One region of the Hydrogenophaga soli genome, then DNA from elsewhere that is predicted to be linked to it. Evidence: riboswitches for the same ligand, from Rfam matches in the RefSeq annotation. Region 1 holds a riboswitch; the other holds the start of a gene.

Region 1 (6,129 bases):
TTTCCCGTGCGCCCACGCCGCGCACGTCAAACACATGGTCGAACCGATGCACCCCCTGGGCGGTGTGCAATTGGCGGGCTTGGGCCGACACCACGCGGCCCGCCTCGCCGCCATGGAAGTCTGCCCCGTGCGCCTGCGCCCAGGCCCCCAGCGCCGTCAGGGCCTGCACGGTGTGGATGTGGCCCTCGTGCGGCAGCAGCCAGCCGTGGGCAGGGCCGTGGATGTCCGGCTCCATTGCTCTCAATTCAGTAGCTGTCAGCGCTTTCAATGAAAGCGGTAGAGGCGATTTTTTCTCTAAAACCGACAGCGTGCGCTGGGCGGCCCCTTCGTCGCCCCGGTGGGCCAGCAGCAGGCTGCCGGCATGGGTCAATGCCACCTCGTGTCCGGCCTGGCGCAGCGTGGCCACGAGGGCGGGCCAGCGTTCCAGGCTGTCCAGCCCCAGCCGGTACACGGCCTCGTTGGCGCACTCCAGCTCGGCCGTGGGGCTGAGCATGCCCGCCGCCGTCCAGGCGGCGGCGCGGGCCGGGTCGCCACCCGCGGGGGCCTGGGTGAGGCTGGGGGCGGGGTCGAACAGGCTGACGCGGTGGCCTTGTTGCAGCAGTTCAAACGCCAGCAGGCGGCCCAGAAGGCCCGCGCCGGCCACGCCGAAGTGCTGGAATTTCATGCTTTGCCTTCGGGCTGGATGGGGATGTACAGGTCGCCGCCGCGCTCGCGGAACTGGCTGGCCTTGGCTTGCATGCCCTGGGCCAGGGCGTCGGCTTCGCTCAGGCCTTGCTGGGCGGCGTAGTCGCGCACTTCTTGGGTGATTTTCATGCTGCAGAACTTGGGGCCGCACATGGAGCAGAAGTGGGCGGTCTTGGCGCTGTCCTTGGGCAGGGTTTCGTCGTGGAATTCGCGGGCGGTGTCGGGGTCCAGGCCCAGGTTGAACTGGTCTTCCCAGCGGAACTCGAACCGCGCCTGGCTGATGGCTTCGTCCCGCGCCCGGGCGCTGGGGTGGCCCTTGGCCACATCGGCGGCGTGGGCGGCAATCTTGTAGGCGATCAGCCCGGCCTTCACGTCGTCGCGGTTGGGCAGGCCCAGGTGCTCCTTGGGCGTGACGTAACACAGCATGGCCGTGCCCATCCAGCCGATCATGGCCGCGCCGATGGCACTGGCAATGTGGTCGTGCCCGGGGGCGATGTCGATGGTCAGCGGGCCCAGGGTGTAGAACGGCGCTTCGTGGCAGTGGCGCAGCTGCTCGTCCATGTTGGCCTGGATGAGGTGCATGGGCACGTGGCCGGGGCCTTCGATCATGGTCTGCACGTCGTGCTTCCAGGCCACCTGGGTCAGCTCGCCCAGGGTGTGCAGCTCGGCAAACTGGGCTTCGTCGTTGGCGTCGGCCCCGCTGCCGGGGCGCAGGCCGTCGCCCAGGCTGAAGGACACGTCGTAGGCCTTCATGATGTCGCAGATGTCTTCGAAGTGCTCGTACAGAAAGCTCTCGCGGTGGTGGGCGATGCACCACTTGGCCATGATGCTGCCGCCGCGGCTGACGATGCCGGTGCGCCGCCGCGCCGTCAGCGGCACGTGGGCCAGGCGCAGTCCGGCGTGGATGGTGAAGTAATCCACACCCTGCTCGGCCTGTTCGATGAGGGTGTCGCGGAAGATGGCCCAGGTGAGGTCTTCGGCCACGCCGCCCACCTTTTCCAGCGCCTGGTAGATGGGCACGGTGCCGATGGGCACGGGGCTGTTGCGCACGATCCAGTCGCGGGTGGTGTGGATGTTCTTGCCGGTGGACAGGTCCATCACGTTGTCGGCCCCCCAGCGGATGGCCCACACCAGTTTTTCCACCTCTTCTTCAATGCTGCTGGTCACGGCCGAGTTGCCGATGTTGGCGTTGACCTTGACGCGGAAGTTGCGCCCGATGGCGCTGGGCTCCAGCTCGGTGTGGTTGATGTTGGCGGGGATGATGGCGCGGCCCCGGGCCACTTCGTCACGCACAAATTCAGGCGTCATCACCCGGGGCAGCAGTGCGCCCATGGGGTTGCCTTGCAGGCGCTGGTGGCGGCTGGGGTCGCCGTCGGCGTTGTTCAGGTAGGTGTCGGTCCAGGCGGCGGCGCGGGCGTTTTCGCGGATGGCCACGTATTCCATCTCGGGGGTGACGATGCCCTTGCGGGCGTAGTGCATCTGGGTCACGTTGGCACCGGATTTGGCCCGGCGCGGGGCGCGTTGCAGCGCGGCGGCTTCGGCCCGCAGCTGTTCGATGCGTTGCACCTCGGGATCGGTGCTGTCGCCACCACGGCGGTGGCCGTCGTCCAGGGCTTGGGCAGCGCGGCCCTCGTAGGTTTCGGTGTCGGCGCGGGCGTCGAGCCAGGGGCCGCGCAGGTCGGGCAGGCCGCGGCGCACGTCGATGGTGGCGCTGGGGTCGGTGTAGGGGCCGCTGGTGTCGTACAGGCTGACGGTGTCGCCGTTGGTCAGACGCACTTCGCGCAGGGGCACGCGGATGCCGGGGTGGATGCGCCCCGCTTCGTGCACCTTGGTGGAGGCGGGAAAGGGCTCACGGGTGAGCGACAGCAGCTGGGCGAGTTTGTCGGGGGCGTTCATGCGGGCATCCTTTGCGGTGGGGCAGCCGGGGTGGCAGGGTGCTCCGAAAGGATGGGCAGATCCGCACCCCATGAACGGGGGGTGGTGCGCCACCCCGGTGGGGGCAACGCGCGGATCGGGCTCTTCTTACGCCGGTACGAACCGGTTCAAGTTCACGGGTTTGGGTCTGACCATCTCAGCAACTGGGGCCGGTGCGGGTGGCACGCGGCGGGTTGCACCCCGGAGCGGGCGGGATTGTAGCGCCGGGACGGTCCTTACGTCCCCGACTGGGGCTGCGAGGGGCTTGCTGGGGTTTGGATGGCCGCTGTTGGGGAATGGGCAAACAAGTGTTCAAGCTTGGAACCCACAAACCAAATGAGCGCAGCCGGGAGAACCCACAAGAACACGGTGGTCAGCAGATAGAGACCCGTCATGTGCCCATAAGCGCGACTGATGGCAAACATGACGAACGCCAGCAAGAGTTCAAAAACCACAATCAAGAATGAGTTCCCATGCTCGCGCAAGTGCCGATACGACTCGACGATGCTGGTTTTCTCCGCGTTGCGCTGCAGGGTGAGTGTTTTGTAGAAATCGAAGTTCTTTTGGGCTCCGTCTTTGCGAAGCAGTGACACCACGTCATGCCACTGCACAAGCATCACCATCGAGCCGATGCCAATGGCCAATTTCAGCAACCATTGCGTGTTTGTCTCCACAGATGTCGGTTGGGGGAACACACATACTGCAATCGCTGATGCCAGTGTCAAGACAAGCAACCTGAGTGTCCTGTCTTTCGAGGGGAGCTCAACGAACATCTGATGACGTGCGGCATGAAAAACCAGGATTGGTGCACTGGCCAAGTAGCAGTACGCAAGGCCGTAGACACCCAGCAAAACCAAGGTGGCGCTGTCCAGTGTGGGGTTAGTTTCCTTGCCTGCTTGGAACAGCATTGGAGCCAATGTTGGGCTGAGCTTGCACAACATGAAAACGATGACTGCGCCCACAACGGTGCCCATACCGTAGCGCACGACATAGAACTCCCACCAACGGGATGTGGCGTCGCTGGCTGAAGACATGTCGTTCCTCCCAAAGTAAAGCCAAAATTGGATGATAGGGCACGTTTTTACGGGCTTTCCGACTCGTCTGGAGCTGACCGAGTCGCTGTTGATCGAAGACCCGGAACACGCCCTGACCACGCTCAACGGGCTCAAGGCCATGGGGGTGCGCCTGTCCATCGACGACTTTGGCACCGGGTACTCCAGCCTGGCCTACCTCAAGCGCTTCAAGGTGGATCGGCTCAAGATCGACCAGTCGTTTGTCCGCGATTTGCGGGACAACCCGGACGATGCCGTCATCGTGCAGGCCATCATCCAGATGGCGCATTCTCTGGGCTTGGTCACCATTGCCGAGGGGGTGGAGGACGAAAACACCAGCCAGCAGCTGCGTGATTTGGGCTGTGACGAGGCCCAAGGCTACTTCTGGGGCCGCCCGATGGATGTCAAGCAGGTTGATGAATACCTGCTTAAAGCCTCTTCGGCGTAAAGTGCCCCGCAGTGATCGGAACAGAACAAAGGGCTTCTTCAGGAGACGACAACCATGAACGTTCAGAACATCACGATTTCCGCCCGGCTCAAACTGAGTTTTGGGGCCATGGTGGCGCTGTTGCTGGTGCTGGTGGCCAGCGCCACCTTGCAGATGCAGGGTTTGCGAGCGGCCTCGCTGGACCTGTCGGACAACTGGATGCCCAGCATTCAGCACCTGAGCACGATGAACACCAAGGCCAGCGACTTCCGTTTGACGGAGTTTCAGCATGTGCTCAACACCGATGACAAAGCCATGAGCCAGATCGAGGCCAAGCTGAATGCAGAGTTGGCTGACTTCAATCAGCAACGCAACGCCTACGTCTCGTTGATTTCCAGCCCCGAGGAAAAAGCAATTTGGGACAGTTTCGAGGCCGAATGGAAGCGTTACCTCGAAATCCACGGCAAGGTGGTCGAGCTTTCCCGCCAGAACAAGAATGACGAGGCCAAGGCCTTGCTGGAAGGTGAGGCGGCCAAGGTGTTCCACCACGCGGGGGAATTGCTGCAGAAGGACGTGGACGAGAACGTCAAGGGCGGGGCGGCATCCAGCAAAAGCGCGGGCCGGACCTACCAGACCGCGTTGACCGTCATGGGGGGCGTGACCCTGGTGGCCGTGGTGCTGGCACTGGTCATGGCGACATGGATCATCCGCTCCATCAGTGCGCCGTTGGAACAGGCCGTCAACGTGGCCGAGCGCGTGGCCGAGGGCGACCTGACGGTGAGCATCCAGGCCAACCGGGGGGATGAAATGGGCACCCTGCTGCGGGCCATGGAGAAGATGACCCGCAACCTCACTGGCATCGTGGCCACGGTGCGCGGCGCCAGCGACTCCATTGCCACGGGGTCTGATCAGATTGCCACCGGCAACGCCGATCTCAGCCAGCGCACCGAAGAACAGGCCTCGTCACTGGAGGAAACCGCGGCCACCATGGAAGAGCTGGGTTCCACCGTCAAGCAAAACGCCCAGAATGCCCGTCAGGCCGATCAACTGGCCCAGCAAGCATCCACGGTGGCGTCTCACGGGGGCGATGTGGTGGGGCAGGTGGTTCAGACCATGAAGGGCATTGACGAGGCTTCCCGCAAGATTGCCGACATCATCACGGTCATCGACGGCATTGCCTTCCAGACCAACATCCTGGCCCTCAACGCCGCGGTGGAAGCCGCACGCGCGGGCGAGGCCGGTCGCGGTTTTGCCGTGGTGGCGGGCGAGGTGCGCACCCTGGCCCAGCGCAGTGCCCAGGCGGCCAAGGAAATCAAGGACCTCATCACCACCAGCGTGGAGCGGGTGGGGCAGGGCTCGGCCCTGGCCGACAAGGCCGGTCACACCATGGAGGAAATCGTGCAGGCCATTCAGCGCGTGACCAGCATCATGGGAGAGATTGCCAGTGCCAGCACCGAACAAAGCGATGGTGTGGCCGCCGTGGGCAACGCCGTCAGCCAGCTCGACCAGGTGACGCAGCAGAACGCCGCGCTGGTGGAAGAGAGCGCCGCCGCAGCGGCCAGTCTGAAACAACAAGCCCAAACACTGGTTCAGGCGGTCAGCGTGTTTCGGGTGAATGAAGGGGTATCGCTCGCCGGAGCCCCTTTGCGGCTCAGCCACCGGACCTGAGCTGCAACGACCCTGCTCAACCTCAGGGCTGTCGGCGTGTGCTGGCCGTGCGACGCAGGTGAGGCACCGTGGTCAGCGCCAGCAAGGCGGTAACCAGCATCAGCGCCCATTGGGTCAGGGTGGGCACACCCGACACCGACCCGCTGGCCGCGCTGGGCACGGTGACCGAAATGGTGGCCGAGTTGCTGACGCCGGGCCCGGAGTCAGACACTGTGTAGGTGGCGGTGGCCGTGCCGGTGAAACCTGCCGCCGGGGTGAAGGTCACCACGCCCGTGGCGGCGTTCACCGACCACGTGCCCTGACCGGCGATGGTGTTGGCCAGCGTGACGGTGCCCACCGTCAGGGTGTTGCCGGTGCCGGGCACATCGTTGTTCAGCACGCTGA
Region 2 (6,129 bases), on a different contig from region 1:
CGTTCTACCACTACCCCGGTTGGTGGGAGGGTGGCGCCGAGCTGGAGTTCTTCATCAACAAGAAGGCGTTTGACGCCTTGTCGGCAGAGAACAAGGCCATCGTCCGCGCCGCGGGTGCTGTGGCGGCCCGTGACATGACCGCCAAATACGACGCCCAAAACCCCGCCGCCCTCAAGCGCCTGGTGGCCGCAGGCACCAAGCTGACCGCCTTCACCAAAGAGGTGATGGACGCTGGCTTCAACGCCTCGATGGAGGTGTTTGCCGCCCACGAGGCCAAGTCACCCGAGTTCAAGAAGATCCACCAGGACATGCGTGCATTCCAGCGGGAGCAAATCCTGTGGAACCGCTTCTCGGAGTGGCGCTACGACAGCTACATCAGCAACGCCAAGATCTGACTTCTGAATTCATAGCAAACTATCTAGGCATTTAAAGCGGTAGGTGCCAAAAATATTCTTAACTTTTGCCCCATCATGGCCCGTGTGCGGGGGCGGGCCATGGGCACTCACCGCCGCGTCAGTGCACCCAGGGCCAAGGTCAGGGCCAGGCTGGGCAGGGCCGAGCCGAACTGCGGGGCCCAGGTGGCCAGGCCATGGAAGACCGCAATGCCCACCACCCAGATGACCACCGCCGTGGCGTCCACCTTGCGGGAGGCGCTTGCGCTGTCCAGGGCGGCGAGTTTCCAGCCCAGGCGGCCCAGGATCACGCCGAACAGCGGCACGAACACCGAGCTGAGCATCAGCAGGAAGGGCTCCAGGCTGTGCATGGGCAGCACGCAGGCCAGCGCCGTGCACAGCAAGGCCCCGCCCACCCCCCACTGCCGCAGGCTCCAGCGCGGCAGCATGGAGTTGGCCGACACGGCGGCGGAGTAGGCATCGCCATAGGCGTTGTCCAGCTCGTCCAGCAGGATCAGGCCCAGCGCCAGCAGGCCGCCTTGGGCCAGCAACAGGGCGGTCAGCAACTCGGTGCCGGGGGCCGACACGCGGGCCACCAGCACGCCCAGCGCGTAACACCAGATGTTGGCCAGCGTGTAGCCCAGCCAGGTGCCGCGCAAGGTGGACCCGCCCGAGCGGCCATGGCGCGCATAGTCGGCCACCAGCGGCAGCCACGACACGGGCATGGCCATCACCAGGTCGATGGCCGAGGGGAAGCCCATGCTGCCGTCGCCCGGGGCGTCCATGAAGGCCTGCCAGCCTTGGGCCTGGGCCACGCCCACAAAGTGCCAGGTCAGCCACAGCAGCGAGCCGATCACCAGCGGCAGCCCGATGCGGCTGACAAAGCGGCGCACCAGCGTGAGCATGGAGCCGGTCATCAGCAGCGTCAGCACGCCGCCCCACAGCAGCGTGGCCACCAGCAGCGGCACCTCGGTGCCAGTGACCTGCTTGACGATGGCCTGCATGCCTTCGCGCATGACCACCAGTTCGAACGTGGTCCAGCCCACCAGCTGCACGATGTTGAGCAGCACAGGCAAATGCCCGAACGCGCTGCCGTACACCCGGTGCATCAGGCCCGCGCTGGACAGGCCGGTGTCGCAACCCACCCGGGCGGTCCAGGCCAGCAGGCCCGAGCCCAGCACCGAGCCGATGACGATGGCCCACAGCGCATCGCGCGTGCCCACGGCGGGCACCAGGTAAGCGCCCACCTGCATCACCAGCAGGCCCACGCCCAGGCTGAACCACAGCGAGGCATGAGACCAGCCAGAAAACACCCGCTGGTCGGCGGGCACGGGTTGCAAGGCAACGGAGGGGGAGTGGTTCTGAGGCATGGGTTCAGGCATTGGAAGAGGGCAGGGGGATGGTTTGCATGGCCACGGGTGCGGCGCTGTGGTTCAGCGGGCCGCTGCCTTTGCCGGTGCGCACCGGGGCACCGGCCTGCAGGGCCTGGCGCACATAGGCATGGGCCAGCCGGACGGCTTGCGGCAGCTCATGCCCCAGCGCCAGGTGGGCGGCAATGGCCGAGGAGAGGGTGCACCCCGTGCCGTGGGTGTTGGCGGTGGCAATGCGCGGGGCATGCAGCCAGAAGCTTTGGCCGGGTGCCTCGCCTTCAGCGGTCTGGAACAGGTCGCTGACCTGGTCGCCCGCCAGGTGCCCGCCTTTGACGAGCACGGCCCGGGCACCCCGGGCCAGCAGCTCGTGGGCGGCGGCCTGCATGTCGGCCTCGGTGGACAGCGTGCGCCCCACCAGAAAGCCTGCTTCGTCCAGGTTGGGGGTGACCAGCACCGCGCGCGGGAACAGCTGCTGCACCAGGGCCTGCACGGCGTCCTGGGCGATCAGCACCGCGCCGCTGGTGGCGATCATCACCGGGTCCAGCACCACCTGGGCCAGCCGGTGGTGGTCGATGGCCTGGGCCACGGTGTGCACGATGTCGGGGGCGTGCAGCATGCCGATCTTCACGGCGTCGGTGCCGATGTCTTCCACCACGGCGTCGATCTGGTCGCGCAGCATCTGGGGCGGCACGCCGTGGATGGCGCGCACGCCGGTGGTGTTCTGGGCCGTGAGGGCGGTGATGGCGGTCATGCCAAAGCAGCCCAGGGCGGCAAAGGTTTTCAGGTCGGCCTGGATGCCGGCACCACCGCCGCTGTCCGATCCGGCGATGGACAGCACACGCGGGTAGCGGTGGGTGAAGGGGGGCGGGGTCATGGGGTGTCCTTGAACGGGGACGCAAAGTGGGCTGCACAGAGCGCCGCCAGTTCAGCCGCGGCGGCCTGCGGGTCGGGGGCCGAGCAGAGGGCGCTGACCACGGCCAGGCCGTCGGCCCCGTGGCGCAACACCGCGGTGGCATTGCCCGCGTGGATGCCGCCAATGGCCACCAGTGGCAGGGCGGTGGCGGTGCGCACCTGGCGCAGCCCGTCCAGCCCCCAGGGGGTGTGGGTGTCGGTCTTGGTGGGGGTGGCAAACACCGGGCTCACGCCCAGGCAGTCCACGGGCAGGCGGGCGGCGCGGGCCACGTCGGCCGGGGTTTCCACCGACCAGCCGATGAAGACCTGTGGCGGCAGCAGGCGGCGGGCGTCTTCCACGTCCATGTCGCTCTGGCCCAGGTGCACGCCGTCGGCGTTGCAGGCCAGGGCCACGTCCACCCGGTCGTTGATGACCAGGGGCACCCCCAGCGGGCCCAGCAGCGCCTTCAGGGCGCGTGCGCGGGCCACAAAGTCGCGGGTGGGCAGGTGTTTTTCGCGCAGTTGCACACAGGTGGCCCCGCCGCGCACGGCGGCGTGCACCACCTGTTCCAGCGGGCGTCCGAGGGTGAGGCCGTGGTCGGTCACCAAATACACGCGCAACGCCCGGCGCAGGGCGGGCGGGGTCCAGGCGGTCATGGGGTGTTCAGGCCAGGGGGACCGTGTTCAGGCGCACACGGGACAGGAACTCTTCCTGGGTGAGCAGTTGCAGCCCGTCGATCAGCAGCGCGGCCATGGTGCCCACGCCGCGGCCCTGGGCCTGGGCCTGTTCGGCGGCCAGTTCACCGGCCACGCTCATCAGCGCGGCGGCGGCCAGGGTGGCGCGCCAGGCGTCGGGCTGCACGGCGCAGAACGCGCCCACCAGGGCGGTGAGCGAGCAGCCCACGCCGGTGATGCGGGTCATCCACACATGGCCGTTGTGCAGCGTGGCGTGACGTCCGGCGGCGTCCAGGATGTGGTCGGTCTCACCACTCACACACACCGTGCCCCCGGTGCGCTCGGCCAGGGCGCGGGCGGCTCCCAGGGCGTCGCTGGCGGCGGCGCTGCTGTCCACCCCTTTGGTCTGGATGGCGGCCCCGGCGGTGCTCATGATTTCCGAGCCATTGCCCCGGATCACTGTGGGTGTGCCCGCGGTCAGCAGGGCCTCCAGCGTCTGGTTGCGGTAGGGCGTGGCCCCCGCGCCCACCGGGTCCAGCACCACGGGAATGCCCCGGGCGTTGGCGGTCTGGAGGGCCAGCGTCATGCTCTGCACCCAATACGGGTCCAGCGTGCCGATGTTGAGCGCCAGCGACTGGGCAATGCCCGCCATGGCCGCCACTTCCTCATGGGCATGGGCCATCACGGGCGAGGCCCCGGCGGCCAGCAGCACGTTGGCGTTGAACGCCATGACCACGAAGTTGGTGATGCTGTGCACCAGGGGGGCTTGGGCGCGGACCGCTTCGATGTCGGTCCACAGGTCGTTGGCGGAGACGGAACAGGGTTGGGACTGGGCCATTGCGTGCTTTCAAGACGGAATGGCAGGGGGCAGGACGTGGCCGTGCGCCGACGGGGCCGGGTCGGCAATGGGCTGGTCAGCTTCCCTGCGCGAGGATTACCTCAATCAGGTTCAAAGGGACTTTCTCAGTCGGCCTCCGGTCTGGGACCGGGGTCAACACCCCCAGCGGTGCACGGCGGCGGGCCGTGCGCGACGGATTGTAATGAGGCCGGGCGCGGCGCGGGTGGCCGTGGGGGTGATCAACCCACGGCCAGAAAGGCCTCAATGGCCGCGTCGTCGTAGCCCAGTTCGCGCAGCACCTCGGCGGTGTGTTCGCCCAACTTCGGGGGCGACAGGCGCACGCCGGGGCGCTGGCCGTCCAGCGTCAGCGGCATCAGCACCACCTGAGACGGGCGGCCATCGGGCAGGGTGATGGGGGCCAGGCCGCCCGTGGCCTGTAGGTGCGGGTCGTCGAACAGCTCGTGGGGCTGGGTGATGGGCGCAAAAGGCAGACCGTGCTGTTCGAACACGCTGGCGATGTGGGCGGCGCTGAAGGAGGCCATGCGCTCGCGCAGCAGCGGCATCATCCAGGCGCGGGCGCGCACGCGGTCGTTGTTGGTTTGCAGTTGCGGGTCGCTGTGCAGGTCGTCAAACCCGAAGGCCTGGCAGAACACGTCCCAGGCCGCGTTGCTGACCACGGCCAGGAAGATCTGTTCGCCATCCTTCACCTGGAACACGTCGTAGATGGCCCAGGCCGAAATGCGTGCCGGCATGGGGGCTGCGGGTTGGCCGGTGACGGCGTACTGCATCATGTGCTGCGCCACCAGGAACACGTTGTTTTCGAACAGGGCGCTTTGCACCTCCTGGCCCAGGCCGGTCTTGTCGCGCTGGGCCAGTGCCGCCATGGCGCCCAGCGCCCCGAACAGGCCGCCCATGATGTCGTTCACGCTGGTGCCCGCCCGCAGCGGGTCGCCAGGGCGGCCGGTCATGTAGGCCAGGCCGCCCATCATCTGCACCACCTCGTCCAGCGCGGTGCGGTGCTCGTAGGGGCCGGGCAGAAAACCCTTGTGGCTGACGTAGATCAGCCGCGGGTTGAGGGCCTTGAGCGTGGCGTGGTCCAGCCCCAGCTTGGCCATGGTGCCGGGCTTGAAGTTCTCGCTCACCACGTCGGCGGTGGCGATCAGGCGCAGCGCGGCCTCCTTGCCCTGTGGGGTTTGTAGGTCCAGCGCCACGCTTTTCTTGTTGCGGTTGAACATGGGGAAGAAGCCCGCGCCCGAACCCAGCAGCTCGCGCGTGGCGTCACCATGCCGTCCGTGGCCCACCGGCTCGACCTTGATGACCTCGGCCCCCAGGTCGGCCAGCACCATGCCGCAGGTGGGGCCCATGACCATGTGGGTGAACTCCACCACCCGGATGCCCGCATAGGGCAGGGTGGGGGCGTTGGCTGCCGATGGCGCGTGGGGTGTTGGGGTGGGGGCGTTCAAGCGGGTCTCCAGTGTGGGGGCAGCCCGGCCTCGGGCGTCATGCCGTACAGCGGCTCGCCGGGCAGTCCGGCTTGCAGGGGCATGCGGGCCAGCAGCAGTTGGGGCAGGTCCACCCCGGTGGGGATGCCCATGGACTCGAACATGAACACCAGGTCTTCGGTCACCACGTTGCCGCTGGCGCCGGGGGCGTAGGGGCAGCCGCCCAGCCCGCCCAGCGAGGCGTCGAAGGTGTGCACCCCCACGTCGTGGGCGGCCAGGCAGTTGGCCAGGCCCAGCCCCCGGGTGTTGTGCATGTGGGCCGCCCCGGTGAGGGGGCCGATTTCCGCCCGCACCCGCTGGAACAGGCGGCGCACTTGCGCCGGGTTGGCCATGCCGGTGGTGTCGGACAGGCCCACTTCGTGCACCCCGGCTTGGGCCAGGGCTGCGGCCAGGCGCACCACGTCGTCCTCGGGCACCGCCCCTTGCAAGGTGCAGCCAAAGGCGGTGGAAATGCCCACTTC

The links. A riboswitch is a leader RNA that binds a small molecule or an ion and turns the genes downstream of it on or off. The one in region 1 is predicted to bind thiamine pyrophosphate.
Region 2: it holds a riboswitch for thiamine pyrophosphate, as region 1 does, so the genes downstream of both, thiM (hydroxyethylthiazole kinase) here and thiC (phosphomethylpyrimidine synthase ThiC) in region 1, are expected to answer to the same signal.

The regions. Positions count from the first base shown of each region.
Region 1 is NZ_BAAHAK010000003.1:95,654-101,782, reverse strand. Features, by position in the region: gene ACYVB7_RS06300 (glycine oxidase ThiO) at 1-664, opposite strand, end outside; gene thiC (phosphomethylpyrimidine synthase ThiC) at 661-2,580, opposite strand; TPP riboswitch at 2,687-2,812, opposite strand; gene ACYVB7_RS06290 (hypothetical protein) at 2,835-3,632, opposite strand; gene ACYVB7_RS06285 (EAL domain-containing protein) at 3,664-4,098, shown strand; gene ACYVB7_RS06280 (methyl-accepting chemotaxis protein) at 4,153-5,745, shown strand; gene ACYVB7_RS06275 (Ig-like domain-containing protein) at 5,768-6,129, opposite strand, start outside.
Region 2 is NZ_BAAHAK010000005.1:264,904-271,032, reverse strand. Features, by position in the region: gene ACYVB7_RS11450 (TRAP transporter substrate-binding protein) at 1-395, shown strand, start outside; gene ACYVB7_RS11445 (purine-cytosine permease family protein) at 503-1,762, opposite strand; gene thiD (bifunctional hydroxymethylpyrimidine kinase/phosphomethylpyrimidine kinase) at 1,767-2,636, opposite strand; gene thiE (thiamine phosphate synthase) at 2,633-3,310, opposite strand; gene thiM (hydroxyethylthiazole kinase) at 3,318-4,166, opposite strand; TPP riboswitch at 4,232-4,340, opposite strand; gene ACYVB7_RS11425 (CaiB/BaiF CoA transferase family protein) at 4,406-5,629, opposite strand; gene ACYVB7_RS11420 (hydroxymethylglutaryl-CoA lyase) at 5,626-6,129, opposite strand, start outside.